DNA from 4 places in the Bacillus hominis genome. Region 1 is predicted to be linked to each of the others. Evidence: predicted binding sites of a transcription regulator. Region 1 holds the regulator's gene; each other region holds the start of a gene.
What was found. Region 1 encodes Rex, which represses fermentation and respiration genes when NADH is low (regulators of the CRP and FNR family bind a similar motif). Its sites were predicted from a motif close to TTGTGAAATATTTCACAA; they were not measured.
Positions count from the first base shown of each region.

Region 1 (3,342 bases):
CTATTTTATTTTCAAATACTTATTTACAAAAAAAATATAATTCAAATGAAAGTTTATATCGTAGGTAGCATATTTACATGTTATCCTACCTTATCTCATACACTAGCGTTAGAAAGGATGGTTAAACCATTTGAAAAAACAATATTGGTGGATTATCGTTACATACATTTTAATGCAGTTATCAGGCATTGCCGGGTTACCGCTTCTCCTGAAAACTGGACTATACGATAATAGGGGATTTACTAGAGAGGAAAAGATTCAGCTCATAACTGGTCATTGGGCTATCATTAGCTTTTTCATTGCATTATGCGTTGTACTTTGGTTACTCAGAACAGACATTCGCGACAGGCATTTAGATAAAATGCGCTCTACTGTTCCAGCTACAATTGGATGGATTTTTATTGGTTTCTTCTTAGCACTGTTCTCACAAAGCATTGCCGGTATGATCGAAATGCGTTTATTAGGGATTACGCCGGGATCTGAAAATACAGCAAGGCTTATGGACATCGCAAGAACGACACCTTGGTTCCTTATCGTCATATCTATAATAGGACCTATTTTAGAAGAAATCGTATTTAGAAAAATTTTATTCGGTACACTTTATAAGAAGTTCAACTTCTTTATTGCCGCTATCATTAGTTCACTTGTATTCGCGGCGATTCATTTTGATTTTACTCACTTATTGGTATACACTTCTATGGGGCTCGTATTCGCCTTTTTATATGTAAAAACGAAACGTATTATCGTTCCAATTGCAGCTCATGTTGCAATGAATACATTAGTTGCAGTCGCTCAAGTTGTAGTAAGTAACGAGCAAATTCAAGAAATGATTAAAGAAGCTGAAAAAATGCAAGGCTTTATCGGAGGATTTTTAGTATGAGAAACTCACCATTGTTCATGGCTGCATTGTACTTTCTTCTTGGATGTATCTTTACACGCTTCGCCATTACGAACGTAACAGATACAATTTGGAATATGTGGACAATACTATTTGCAGTTATGGCAACAATTGATTTTAATTTGGCACTTCGCCTTATCTTAGTCAAATTCACAAAGAAAAAACAATAATAAAACGCAGAGGTCATCTCCTCTGCGTTTTATTGTGGATAATTCTTCAAAAAGTAAACAAGCGTTTGTAACTCTACAGCTAAATCAATATGATGAATTCTTATATTCTCTGACACATTTAAGCGTGCTGGTGTGAAATTTAAAATACCATGTACGTCCGTTTCTGCCAATCTATCTGCCACAGATTGCGCTACTGTAGCGGGTACCGTTAATATTGCCACTTGTATATCAGTTGATAAACGTTCTTCTAATTCATCCAAATGATATACAGGAATTCCCCCGATTTCTGTTCCAACTTTCTCTTCACTAACATCAAACGCCATTTCAATTTTTGTATTATTGTTTTTCGTGAAATTATAATGTAAGAAAGCGGTCCCTAAATTACCTACTCCAATAAGTGCTACACGTGTTATATCATCTTGGTCGAGTGTTTCACGGAAAAATGATAATAAATAATTTACGTTATATCCATATCCTTTTTTTCCTAACGCTCCAAAGTATGAAAAATCTCTTCGAATAGTTGCGGAATCAACCTTTACCGCTTCACTCAATTCGGCTGATGAAACACGTTGCTTACCAGAAAGAGATAAATTTTGGATAAATCGATAGTATAGAGGCAATCGTTTGGCAGTGGCCTGTGGAATTTTTTGCTGATCCATATAACCTCTCCTCTCTTCCTATCTTTATTCACATACTTGAATCAAATACAGAAGTTTAGTACTCATGAATTTCTTTGTATAATAAAGAGAAGAAGTATTCTCTCTTTATTTTAAACTATACACTATTTTTAGTATGATTGAGAAATATAAACATGGCAAAGTTAAGAAATTATTTGAGGTGAAAACATTGATATTATTACAAGTGAATGGGCTTTCGAAATTATACGGTGCAGAAACGATTCTTGCAAACATAAAATTGGAAGTACAAACGAAAGATCGTATCGCATTAGTCGGACGAAATGGAGCCGGAAAATCTACATTATTAAAAATAATAGCTGGCGAGTTATCTCATGATGGTGGTGAAATTATAAAACCGAAAGATGTCTCAATGGGGTATTTAGCTCAAAATACCGGATTAGAAACGTCTTTAACAATTTGGGATGAAATGTTAACCGTCTTTACACACTTACAGCAGATGGAGACAAAACTTCGAAGGCTAGAGCAAGAGATGGGAAAAGAAGAAAACTTTTCAAATGCGGCTATATACGAGAAATTATTAGCTGATTATGACCAATTACAATTAGATTATAAAGATCAAGGCGGCTATCAGTATGAAGCGGATATACGCTCGATTTTAAGCGGTCTTGGCTTCCCAGTTGAAACGCATCAGACGACAATTTCTACATTAAGTGGTGGACAAAAGACTCGATTAGCTCTTGGGAAATTATTATTAACTAGACCAGACTTACTTATTTTAGACGAGCCTACAAACCATTTAGACATCGAAACATTAACGTGGCTTGAGCAATACTTACAAGGTTATCCTGGCGCAATTTTAATCGTTTCTCATGACCGTTATTTCTTAGATAAGCTTGTTACACAAGTATATGAAATTTCGAATAAAGAAAGCAGACGATTTGTTGGTAACTACAGTAAATATTTAGACTTAAACTCAGCTCTATACGAGCAAGAGATGAAGCGTTATGAAAAACAACAAGATGAAATTGCTAAACTAGAAGACTTTGTACAAAAAAATATAGCTCGCGCATCTACGACAAAACGTGCTCAAAGTCGCCGGAAACAATTAGACAGAATGGAATTATTAACTAGACCATTAGGTGATTCCAAATCAGCTTCCTTCCACTTCGATATTGAAAAACAAAGTGGAAATGATGTTTTACAAGTGAAAGATGCAACTATTGGCTATTACCAGGAACCGATTATTGAACATGTAAATATGCGCTTAACTCGCGGTGACAGTGTTGCCTTAGTTGGACCGAACGGAATTGGGAAATCTACATTATTAAAATCCATTGTGAATAAGTTACAGCTATTACATGGAGACGTTGCTTTCGGATCAAATGTATCCGTTGGTTATTATGATCAAGAACAAGCCAACTTAACATCTTCGAAGCGAGTTTTAAATGAACTATGGGATGAATATCCCTTGCAACCTGAAAAAGAAATTCGCACTATACTGGGCAACTTTTTATTCACAGGGGATGATGTATTAAAACCAGTATCTTCTCTTAGTGGTGGACAAAAGGCTCGACTAGCTCTTGCAAAACTTATGATGCAAAAATCCAATTTATTAATTCTCGATGAGCCAACGAAC
Region 1 covers NZ_JAUCFS010000005.1:258,188-261,529, reverse strand. The annotation lists gene QUF93_RS03905 (CPBP family intramembrane glutamic endopeptidase) at 131-880, shown strand; gene QUF93_RS03900 (YdiK family protein) at 877-1,068, shown strand; gene QUF93_RS03895 (redox-sensing transcriptional repressor Rex) at 1,098-1,727, opposite strand; gene QUF93_RS03890 (ABC-F family ATP-binding cassette domain-containing protein) at 1,915-3,342, shown strand, end outside.

Region 2 (3,342 bases), 2.8 Mb from region 1:
TTCTGGTTCACAATTCATTTCTATAGGTACTGGGCAATATAATGTTCTACCAGAAAGGAGTTCAGGAATTTTAGGTATTCCTTTCTCTAGCTTATAATGTTCAAAACTATTAGGAGGATCAATGATTCCAGATTGGTGACTTAATAAGTTTCGTAAAGTGATTTTTTTCTGTGAAGTAAATATATTAGTAGGGATATTCCAAGATGTGAGTTTATCATTTACGTCTTCATCTAAGTGTACGATTTTTTGATCGGATAATGTTAGTACAAGTATGGCGGTGATGAATTTGCTAATAGAGCAAGAATTAAAGAGAGAATTTGTAGTAACACTTCTAGTTGTTCCAGATTCAAGTGTTCCGAAAGCAGTAGCTTCATCAATTCTACCGTCACGTATAACAGTAAGGCTTAATCCTGCAACAGAATATTGGTTCATTTTCTCATATATATTGTTACTTTTTAAGTTCATAGTGACTCCCTTCTTTTAAAAAACAGAATATTAACTTTATTATACATTAGTAAATAGAGAGAGGAGCTATAATTGAAACAAAAAGAGAGGTTTTAATAGAGAGAAGAAGAGAAAAAGAAAACACTTCATCTTTTACCGATGAAGTGTTTCTTATTTTAAGTTAATTCGAAGTGAACATTTGAAAGAATTTATCTCGGTACATGTACATAAACCATGTGGCTGATGCGTATGTAAATGAATGGTCCACATCGATTGGAAATATGTTGAACCGATATGGAAATATGAAATTAGTAGTACCTGGTCACGGTGATGTAGGAGGCAAAGGATTGCTTTTACATACAATGGATTTGTTGAAATAAGAAACAAGAAATAAAATAATGATGAAACTTATTGTAGATTTAAGAAATTTTTGGAATACAAAAGAGAGGAGAAAACGATTTCCTCCTCTCTTTCTTCTAACTATATTGAAATGCTGAAGCTATCGATTACGCCTGAATACGTCACTGGGATTTTAATTCTAAGTATACAAATACCAGTACCGTCATAATGCCTATAATAACGTAAGTAACATCAAGCATTATAAGTGTTTTTAAAGTTTCAGTCATCCTAATTCACCCCTGTTATAAAAATATAACATGATCTCTTATCAATTAGATAAGAGATCATAAAGATAAAAATGTACATGAAATATCTTAAGTAGTTTCCATATTAATATATCATAAATTAATTTAAACAATGTTAAGGTAGTGTAAATGTATTGTAAATAAAGAGACTTCCCATAATAACCTTAAAACATTCTCAACTAATAAAATACGCTATTCTTTCTATTGGATTATAGGAAAGAATAGCGTATTTATATGTAAAATTCTGTATTTAATGAATCGCAATTATTTACTCAAGAGATTCGAAGCTCTTTATCGCCAAATATATTAAGAAATCTTAGTTTTGTACAATGAGCTAGTAAAAGATTCATTTTTATTTATATATTGCTAGATATTCTTTAAAGTAATTATTTAGTTTTTTGGAAGCATCAACAGAAGTGTACATGCTTATGTATGAATTTTATGGTGTCAATAAAAAAATTATGTCAACAAGATGAACTGTCACAAACTTTTATATATTATTGTGATTGATATCACACCCCTTTTTCTCAATGGGTATTATGCTTAGTTTGTAAGGAATGATTGGGAGAGGGTGGGATGATATGTTTTGTTATCAATGTGAACAAACGCCAACAGGCGGATGTAAAGTGATGGGTGTTTGTGGTAAGAATGAAACCATTGCAAGTTTACAAGATACGATTGTATTTGGATTAAAAGGAATTGCTGCTTATCGTACACATGCCGCTCAGCTAGGGTATACAGATGCATTTGTAGATGCTACAACGCAAGAAGCGTTATATATGACATTAACAAATTCTAACTTTAATGAACAAGAACATATTGATATGGCTATGAAGGTAGGGAAATCAGCTTTACGAGTGATGGAGTTGTTGGATGAGGCACATACGAATCACTTTGGTGTTCCAGAGCCTGTTCAAATTACACAAAATCATGTAGAAGGTAAGGCAATTGTAGTTACTGGTCATAATCTATTTGCATTAGAGGAATTATTAAAGCAAACAGAAGGAAAAGAAATTAATATTTACACGCACTCTGAAATGCTACCAGCACATGGTTATCCAAAGCTGAAAAAATATAAACATTTAAAAGGAAACATAGGTAAGGCATGGTATGATCAACGACGTCTATTTGAAAAATTTACTGGTGCCATATTAGCTACAACGAACTGTGTTATGCCAATTAAAGGATCATACTCTGATCGCTTCTTTTCATATGATATTGCCGGTCTAGAAGGTGTACGGAAAATTGAAAACGATGATTTTGCACCACTGATTCAAAAAGCGCTAGAACTTCCCGAAGTACATATGGAGTCGGATGAACAATTAGTAACAGGATTTCATCATAATACAGTATTATCATTAGCCCCAGAAATTATTGAGGCAGTAAAGGAAGGGAAAATAAAGCGTTTCTTCGTCATCGCAGGTTGTGATGCACCAGGAAAAGGCGGGGAATACTATCGTGAATTAGCAACGTCACTTCCGCCAGAAACGGTTATTTTAACAACCTCTTGTGGGAAATTCCGCTTTAATGATGTGAATTATGGTGTTGTACCTGGTACGGAGATTCCGCGTTACATTGACTTAGGCCAATGTAATAATTCAATTTCTACAGTGAAAATAGCGGCCGCTTTAGCAGATGCTTTTCAATGTGAAGTAAATGAATTGCCGGTTAGTATTGTCCTATCATGGTTTGAACAAAAAGCGGTTGCCATTTTACTTGGTCTATTTAGTCTTGGGATTCAAGATATTCGCATTGGTCCAAAGGCCCCTGAATTTATTTCACCTGGTGTGCTTGATGTATTACAAGAAACATTTGGTTTAAAACTGATTACAACTGCAGCAGAAGATATGAATATGATGTTATCGTAACAAAAAGGATGTCCTATATGTAGAGTTGGCTTTATCCCGCTATTTGCCGGGAAGTAAAACTCCCACCTCAAAATTCAGGTGGAGCAAAGAAGTGAGGTGGGAGTCGGGCTGCCCGTAAACGCCCGATTGGTTCAACTAATAATCAGTGGGGGATGAACAAAACCCCCCACTGATTAAAGTTTCACTTTATAAAGAATTTGTATGTATTCGCAAACTTATGTATTAGATGCACAGGTGCATTAGTAGAAGAACAAAAAAATGATCCGTCTTCTTAATAGGGAGAGCTAGCCACATTCATTAACTTCGGAATATTATAGCGCCCCAAAACAAAAATGTAGAATTTTTGTTTTGGGGTATTTCCTTTTCTTAGCTGGATAGGTATGTGG
Region 2 covers NZ_JAUCFS010000005.1:3,045,647-3,048,988, reverse strand. The annotation lists gene QUF93_RS18315 (serine hydrolase domain-containing protein) at 1-465, opposite strand, end outside; partial or broken gene QUF93_RS18310 (subclass B1 metallo-beta-lactamase) at 684-824, shown strand; gene hcp (hydroxylamine reductase) at 1,670-2,956, shown strand.
Region 2: hcp (hydroxylamine reductase) is a predicted target of Rex. The motif match lies at 1,589-1,606, and genes of this name have one in related genera.

Region 3 (3,342 bases), 1.7 Mb from region 1:
GAGCAACAACGCCAAGCTGCTGAGCAAGCTCGCGTACAACAGGAACAACAAAAAGCACAACAAACTCAAACACAACCAGCTGCTGGAAACAATAGTAATACATATTTCAAAAATTGTACTGAAGTTAAAAATGCTGGGAAAGCTCCATTATATAGAGACCAACCAGGATATAGCTCTAAACTTGATCGTGATGGCGATGGAGTCGCATGTGAAAAATAGTAATAAAAAAAGAAGCTTCTACTAAGCTTCTTTTTTTATTATCGTAAAGTATTGCGACTAATTGCGCTTCCTCTTGCTTAAATAAAACTCCTTTTATTATTCTCAAAAATGACACATAATAAGTGATTTAAATCACCACATTGATTTTAATTTATCGCTATTCTTGATCTAGATATTAAATTTAAACTCTATGGAGGCATTCATATGAAACATACATTTACTGAAACTTCAATTATCGGTGAGATTGTAACACAATTCCCAAAGGCTAGTGATCTTTTTAAATCATATAGAATAGACTTTTGTTGTGGTGGTAATAGACCACTTATTGATGCAATTAATGAAAGAAATTTATCAGCAACAGAAGTAATTACAGAGTTAAATACGCTTTATCACAAAACAAAACTATTAAACGAATCTGAAATTGATTGGAAAAATGCTTCTTATCGCGAGTTAATAGATTATGTTATAAATAAGCATCATCGTTATTTAAATGAAGAGTTGCCACAGTTAAGTCCATATGTGACGAAAGTATTACGCGTTCATGGGGCAGGTCAGCCTCATTTGGCTCAAATTCATAAGTTATTTCATGAACTAAAGATTGAGTTAGAACAGCATTTAATTAAAGAAGAAACGGAAGATTTCCCATTAATTTTAGAGTTCGAACAAAATCCAACTGATGAAAACTATGCAAAGTTACGTAAAGTAGTAGATGAGTTGGAAACTGAACATACCCACGCTGGTAATATTATTAAAGAACTTCGCCAAGTGACAAATGACTTTACTCCTCCAGAAGGAGCTTGCGGTACTTATCGCCTTGTTTACCAACGTCTTGAAGCTCTAGAATCTGATTTATTTGAGCATATTCATTTAGAAAATAATATTTTATTTCCACGTGCCATTACAAAAGCATAATTAAAAGCAGGACATGAGTATTTCTACTCATGTCCTGCTTTTTTATTACGTGAAAAACATTCACACTCCCCCATCTCACCTATCCACTCATATTAACAAATTATCCTCTCGCTTCTCCCTTCACATAAATCCGAATTTTAACAATTTGTGAATCATTATAAAAATGTGATAAATATCACATCTCCCCCTTTTTTGATTTTCTATAATAGAAATATAATTATTTGTTCAACTTTTCACATAAAAGGGGAAATGAAAATGAAAAAACGTTTAGTAATGATCGGAAATGGTATGGCTGGAATACGCTGTATGGAAGAAATATTAAAACTTGATAGTGATTCATATGAGATTACTATTTTTGGAGATGAACCGCACCCAAACTACAATCGCATTATGCTCTCTCATGTTTTACAAGGCAAAACAAACATGCAAGACATCATTATGAACGAGTATAGTTGGTACGAAAAAAATGAAATAACTTTATATACAAACGAAAAAGTTCAAAGTATTGACCGAGAAGAAAAAGTTATTGTTACAGAAAAAAAACGTACTCTTACATACGACAAACTCATTATTGCAACAGGTTCTAGTGCTTTTATTTTACCTGTTGAAGGTTCCACCCTTACTGGTGTAACAGGATTTCGAACAATTGAAGATACACAATTTATGATAAATACTGCTAAAAATAAGAAAAAGGCCGTTGTCATCGGTGGTGGATTACTTGGTTTAGAAGCCGCAAGAGGACTCATTGACTTAGGAATGGATGTACATGTCGTTCATTTAATGCCGGGCTTAATGGAGCAACAATTAGATGCCAAAGCAGCTTCTCTATTGCGTGAAGATTTAGAAGCGCAAGGCATGAAATTTCTCATGGAAAAGAGAACTGTAAAGATTCTTGGTACAGATTATGTTGAGGGCATTCAATTTGAAGATGGTGAAATTGTAAATTGTGATTTAATCGTAATGGCTGTCGGAATACGTCCGAATACTCAAATAGCAAAAGATGCTAATTTAATTGTAAATCGCGGTATTGTAGTCAACGACTATATGCAAACAAATGATGAATCCATTTATGCGGTTGGAGAATGTGCAGAACATGATGGTATCGCATATGGACTTGTTGCCCCACTTTATGAACAAGGCGCAATTTTAGCAAAACATATAACGAATTTACAAACGGATGGATATGTGGGCAGTATCGTCGGTACACAATTAAAAGTTGCAGGTTGTGATTTATTCTCTGCTGGTCAAATCTATGAAGATGATCAAACGAAAGCAATTTCAATCTTTGATGAATGTAAACGCTCCTATAAAAAAGTATTAATTCGTGACAATAAAGTCGTTGGCATCGTTTTATATGGTGATACTGCTGATGGTACACGCCTCTTTAGCATGTTAAAGAAAGAAGAAGACATACAAGAATATACACCAGCTTCCCTTCTTCACAAAGCTGGTGAAGAAAGTGAACTTAACGTCGCTACTATGAGTGCTGATGACACTATTTGCGGATGTAATGGTGTTACGAAAGGCACAATCGTTCATGCCATTTTAGAACAAGAATTAACTACTTTTGAAGAAGTAAAAGGATGCACGAAAGCCGCAGGTTCTTGTGGTAAATGTCGTCCACTTGTTGAACAAATTTTATCTCATACACTTGGAGATGCTTTTGACGCCTCAGCACAATCTGCCGGTATGTGTGGATGTACAACTCTATCGCGTGATGAAGTCGTAGCGGCGATTCATGAGAAAGGTTTGAAATCACCAAAAGAAGTACGAAATGTTCTTGGTTTTGTACATGAAGACGGATGTTCGAAATGTCGTCCTGCTTTAAATTACTATTTACGTATGGCGATTCCAGAAGAATATGCAGATGATAAATCATCCCGTTACGTTAATGAAAGAATGAATGGTAACATCCAGCATGATGGTACATTTTCTGTTATTCCACGTATGTACGGAGGCGTTACAACCGCAGATGATTTAATGAAAATTGCTGAAGTTGCGAAAAAGTATGATGTTCCTCTTGTAAAAATTACAGGCGCAAGTCGAATCGGTTTATATGGTGTTAAGAAACAAGATTTACCTAACGTATGGGCTGACTTAAATATGGCTTCTGGATATGCGTATTCAAAATCGCTTCGTAATGTAAAATCGTGTGTTGGTTCTCGTTTTTGTCGTTTCGGTACGAAAGATTCATTAGGACTTGGTATGCTA
Region 3 covers NZ_JAUCFS010000005.1:1,976,351-1,979,692, reverse strand. The annotation lists gene QUF93_RS12625 (excalibur calcium-binding domain-containing protein) at 1-219, shown strand, start outside; gene ric (iron-sulfur cluster repair di-iron protein) at 424-1,131, shown strand; gene nirB (NADPH-nitrite reductase large subunit) at 1,387-3,342, shown strand, end outside.
Region 3: nirB (NADPH-nitrite reductase large subunit) is a predicted target of Rex. The motif match lies at 1,295-1,312, and genes of this name have one in related genera.

Region 4 (3,342 bases), 3.7 Mb from region 1:
CGAAATGCATTTTTACGAGTGAAGGAATTGGCGCAAAAAGAAGGACTGCTTGTTGGGAGCTCGTCAGGAGCAGCATTTCATGCAAGTTTACTTGAAGCAGAGAAAGCGGCGCCAGGCACAAATATTGTAACGATTTTTCCTGATAGTAGTGAGCGCTATTTAAGTAAAGACATATACAAAGGATGGGAATAAAAAATGAGAGCAAAGACAAAGTTAATTCATGGTATTCGCATAGGAGAACCTTCAACTGGAGCTGTAAACGTACCGATTTATCAAACAAGTACGTACAAACAAGAAGCAGTTGGGAAGCACCAAGGATATGAATATTCACGTACAGGCAACCCAACACGTGCAGCTTTAGAAGAAATGATTGCTGTATTAGAAAACGGTCATGCTGGATTTGCATTTGGTTCAGGAATGGCTGCTATTACAGCGACAATTATGTTGTTCTCAAAAGGTGACCACGTCATTTTAACAGATGATGTTTATGGCGGAACGTATCGCGTTATTACGAAAGTATTAAACCGTTTCGGCATTGAGCATACATTTGTAGATACAACAAACCTAGAGGAAGTTGAAGAAGCTATTCGTCCAAATACGAAAGCGATTTATGTGGAAACACCAACGAACCCATTACTGAAAATTACTGATATTAAGAAAATATCTACTCTTGCTAAAGAGAAAGATGTATTAACAATTATTGATAACACATTCATGACGCCATATTGGCAGTCGCCGATTTCTTTAGGAGCAGATATTGTACTTCATAGTGCTACAAAATATTTAGGAGGTCATAGTGATGTAGTTGCAGGTTTAGTAGTTGTAAATAGCCCGCAATTAGCAGAAGACCTTCACTTTGTACAAAACTCAACAGGAGGTATTCTAGGGCCGCAAGATAGCTTCTTATTACTTCGCGGTTTAAAAACATTAGGAATTCGTATGGAAGAACATGAAACGAATTCACGTGCAATTGCTGAGTTTTTAAATAACCATCCAAAAGTAAATAAAGTATATTATCCAGGTCTTGAATCACATCAAAACCATGCATTAGCAAAAGAACAAGCAAATGGATTTGGTGCCATTATCTCATTTGATGTAGATAGTGAAGAAACGTTAAATAATGTACTTGAGAAACTGCAATACTTCACACTTGCTGAAAGCTTAGGAGCAGTAGAAAGTTTAATTTCGATCCCATCTCAAATGACACATGCATCAATCCCAGCAGATCGCCGTAAAGAATTAGGAATTACAGATACATTAATTCGTATCTCTGTCGGTATTGAAGATGGTGAAGATTTAATGGAAGATTTAGCACAAGCGCTAGCATAGTAAAAATGCACTGCTAATATGGGCAGTGCATTTTTATTATATTAATTTGTGAAACATTTCACAAATTAGACATACACAAATGAAATGATTTCATGTATATTGAATTCATGAAATATTATTCACGAATAAACTTGTGAAATGTTTCACAAACAATGAGATTCATGTAGGAAGGTAACTCTATTTTTTTGCGCTAATCGGGACTTATAAAGACCGTGATAACAGAATAGGAGGAAATTTACATGGTAGTCAAAGAGAAAGTTGTAAATGAAATGCAAGAGGTAAAAGAGATGATTGATACGTTAGTAAATAATGGTCAAGAAGCTTTACAAGCATTAGAAAGTTTTACACAAGAGCAAATTGACAACATTGTTCATGAAATGGCACTAGCAGGTGTTGATCAACATATGCCATTGGCAAAATTGGCTGTTGAGGAAACGGGCCGTGGTGTATATGAAGACAAATGCATTAAAAATATTTTTGCTACTGAATATATTTGGCATAATATAAAGAGAGATAAAACGGTAGGAATTATTCACGAAGATCCTCATGAAGAAATAATAGAAATTGCGGAACCTGTCGGTGTAGTAGCTGGGGTAACGCCAGTAACGAATCCAACGTCGACAACAATGTTTAAAGCGTTAATCGCGATAAAAACGAGAAATCCAATTATTTTCGCCTTTCATCCTTCTGCACAAAATTGTTCCGTTGCAGCGGCGAAAACAGTATATGATGCAGCGTTGAAAGCTGGTGCACCAAAGCACTGTATTCAATGGATTGAAAGACCGTCTGTCGAAGCAACGAAGCAATTAATGAACCATGACGGTGTGGCACTCGTTCTAGCAACTGGAGGAGCTGGTATGGTGAAATCAGCTTATTCTACTGGAAAACCAGCGCTAGGCGTCGGCCCTGGTAATGTACCATGTTATATAGAGAAATCAGCACATGTAAAACGAGCTGTTAATGATTTAATTTTATCGAAAACATTTGATAACGGTATGATCTGTGCATCGGAACAGGCAATCATTGTCGATAAGGAAATTTATGATGATATGAAAACAGAAATGATTGCAAACAATTGTTACTTTGTAACAGAGGAAGAGAGAAGAAAATTAGAAAAGCTAGTTATAAATGAAAATACATGTGCAGTAAATAGTGATATTGTAGGGAAATCCGCGCAGTATATTGCTGAATTAGTTGGGGTTACTGTGCCTGAACATACAAAAATACTTGTAGCTGAAATACAAGGTATTGGAGCAGCATATCCATTATCTCGTGAGAAATTGAGTCCAGTATTAGCTTGTGTAAAAGCAAATTCATTAGAAGAAGGATTTACATATTGCGAAGAAATGTTGAACCTTGGTGGTTTAGGACATTCAGCAGTCATCCATTCTACAAACAAAGAAGTGCAAAAGCAATTTGGATTACGCATGAAAGCTTGCCGTCTTATTGTAAATGCACCTTCATCACAAGGTGGAATAGGGGATATATATAATGGATTTATTCCATCACTTACGCTTGGTTGTGGTTCTTACGGGAAAAACTCAGTTTCCCAAAACGTAACAGCGACTCATTTATTAAATATAAAAAGGCTGGCAAATAGAAAAAAGAATATGCAGTGGTTCAAACTGCCACCAAAAATTTATTTTGAAAAACATGCTACAGCATATTTAGCAAATATGCCTAACATTTCACGTGCATTTATTGTAACGGATCCAGGAATGGTTGAGCACGGCTATGTAGATACAGTCGCGCACTATTTACGTAAGCATGCAAATGATGTAAAAGTTGAAGTTTTCTTTGAGGTCGAGCCAGATCCATCAGATGAAACTGTTTTTAAAGGTGCGGAAATGATGAGAAGCTTTAAACCAGATGTAATTATCGCACTTGGTGGCGGTTCAGCTATGGATGCAGCAAAAGGGATGTGGCTTTTCTATGAGCACCCAGAAACAACATTCTATGGAATTAAACAGAAGTTTTTAGATATAAGAAAACGTACATGTAAATATCCGGAAT
Region 4 covers NZ_JAUCFS010000005.1:3,931,338-3,934,679, reverse strand. The annotation lists gene QUF93_RS23005 (O-acetylserine dependent cystathionine beta-synthase) at 1-192, shown strand, start outside; gene QUF93_RS23000 (bifunctional cystathionine gamma-lyase/homocysteine desulfhydrase) at 196-1,329, shown strand; gene adhE (bifunctional acetaldehyde-CoA/alcohol dehydrogenase) at 1,569-3,342, shown strand, end outside.
Region 4: adhE (bifunctional acetaldehyde-CoA/alcohol dehydrogenase) is a predicted target of Rex. The motif match lies at 1,376-1,393, and genes of this name have one in related genera.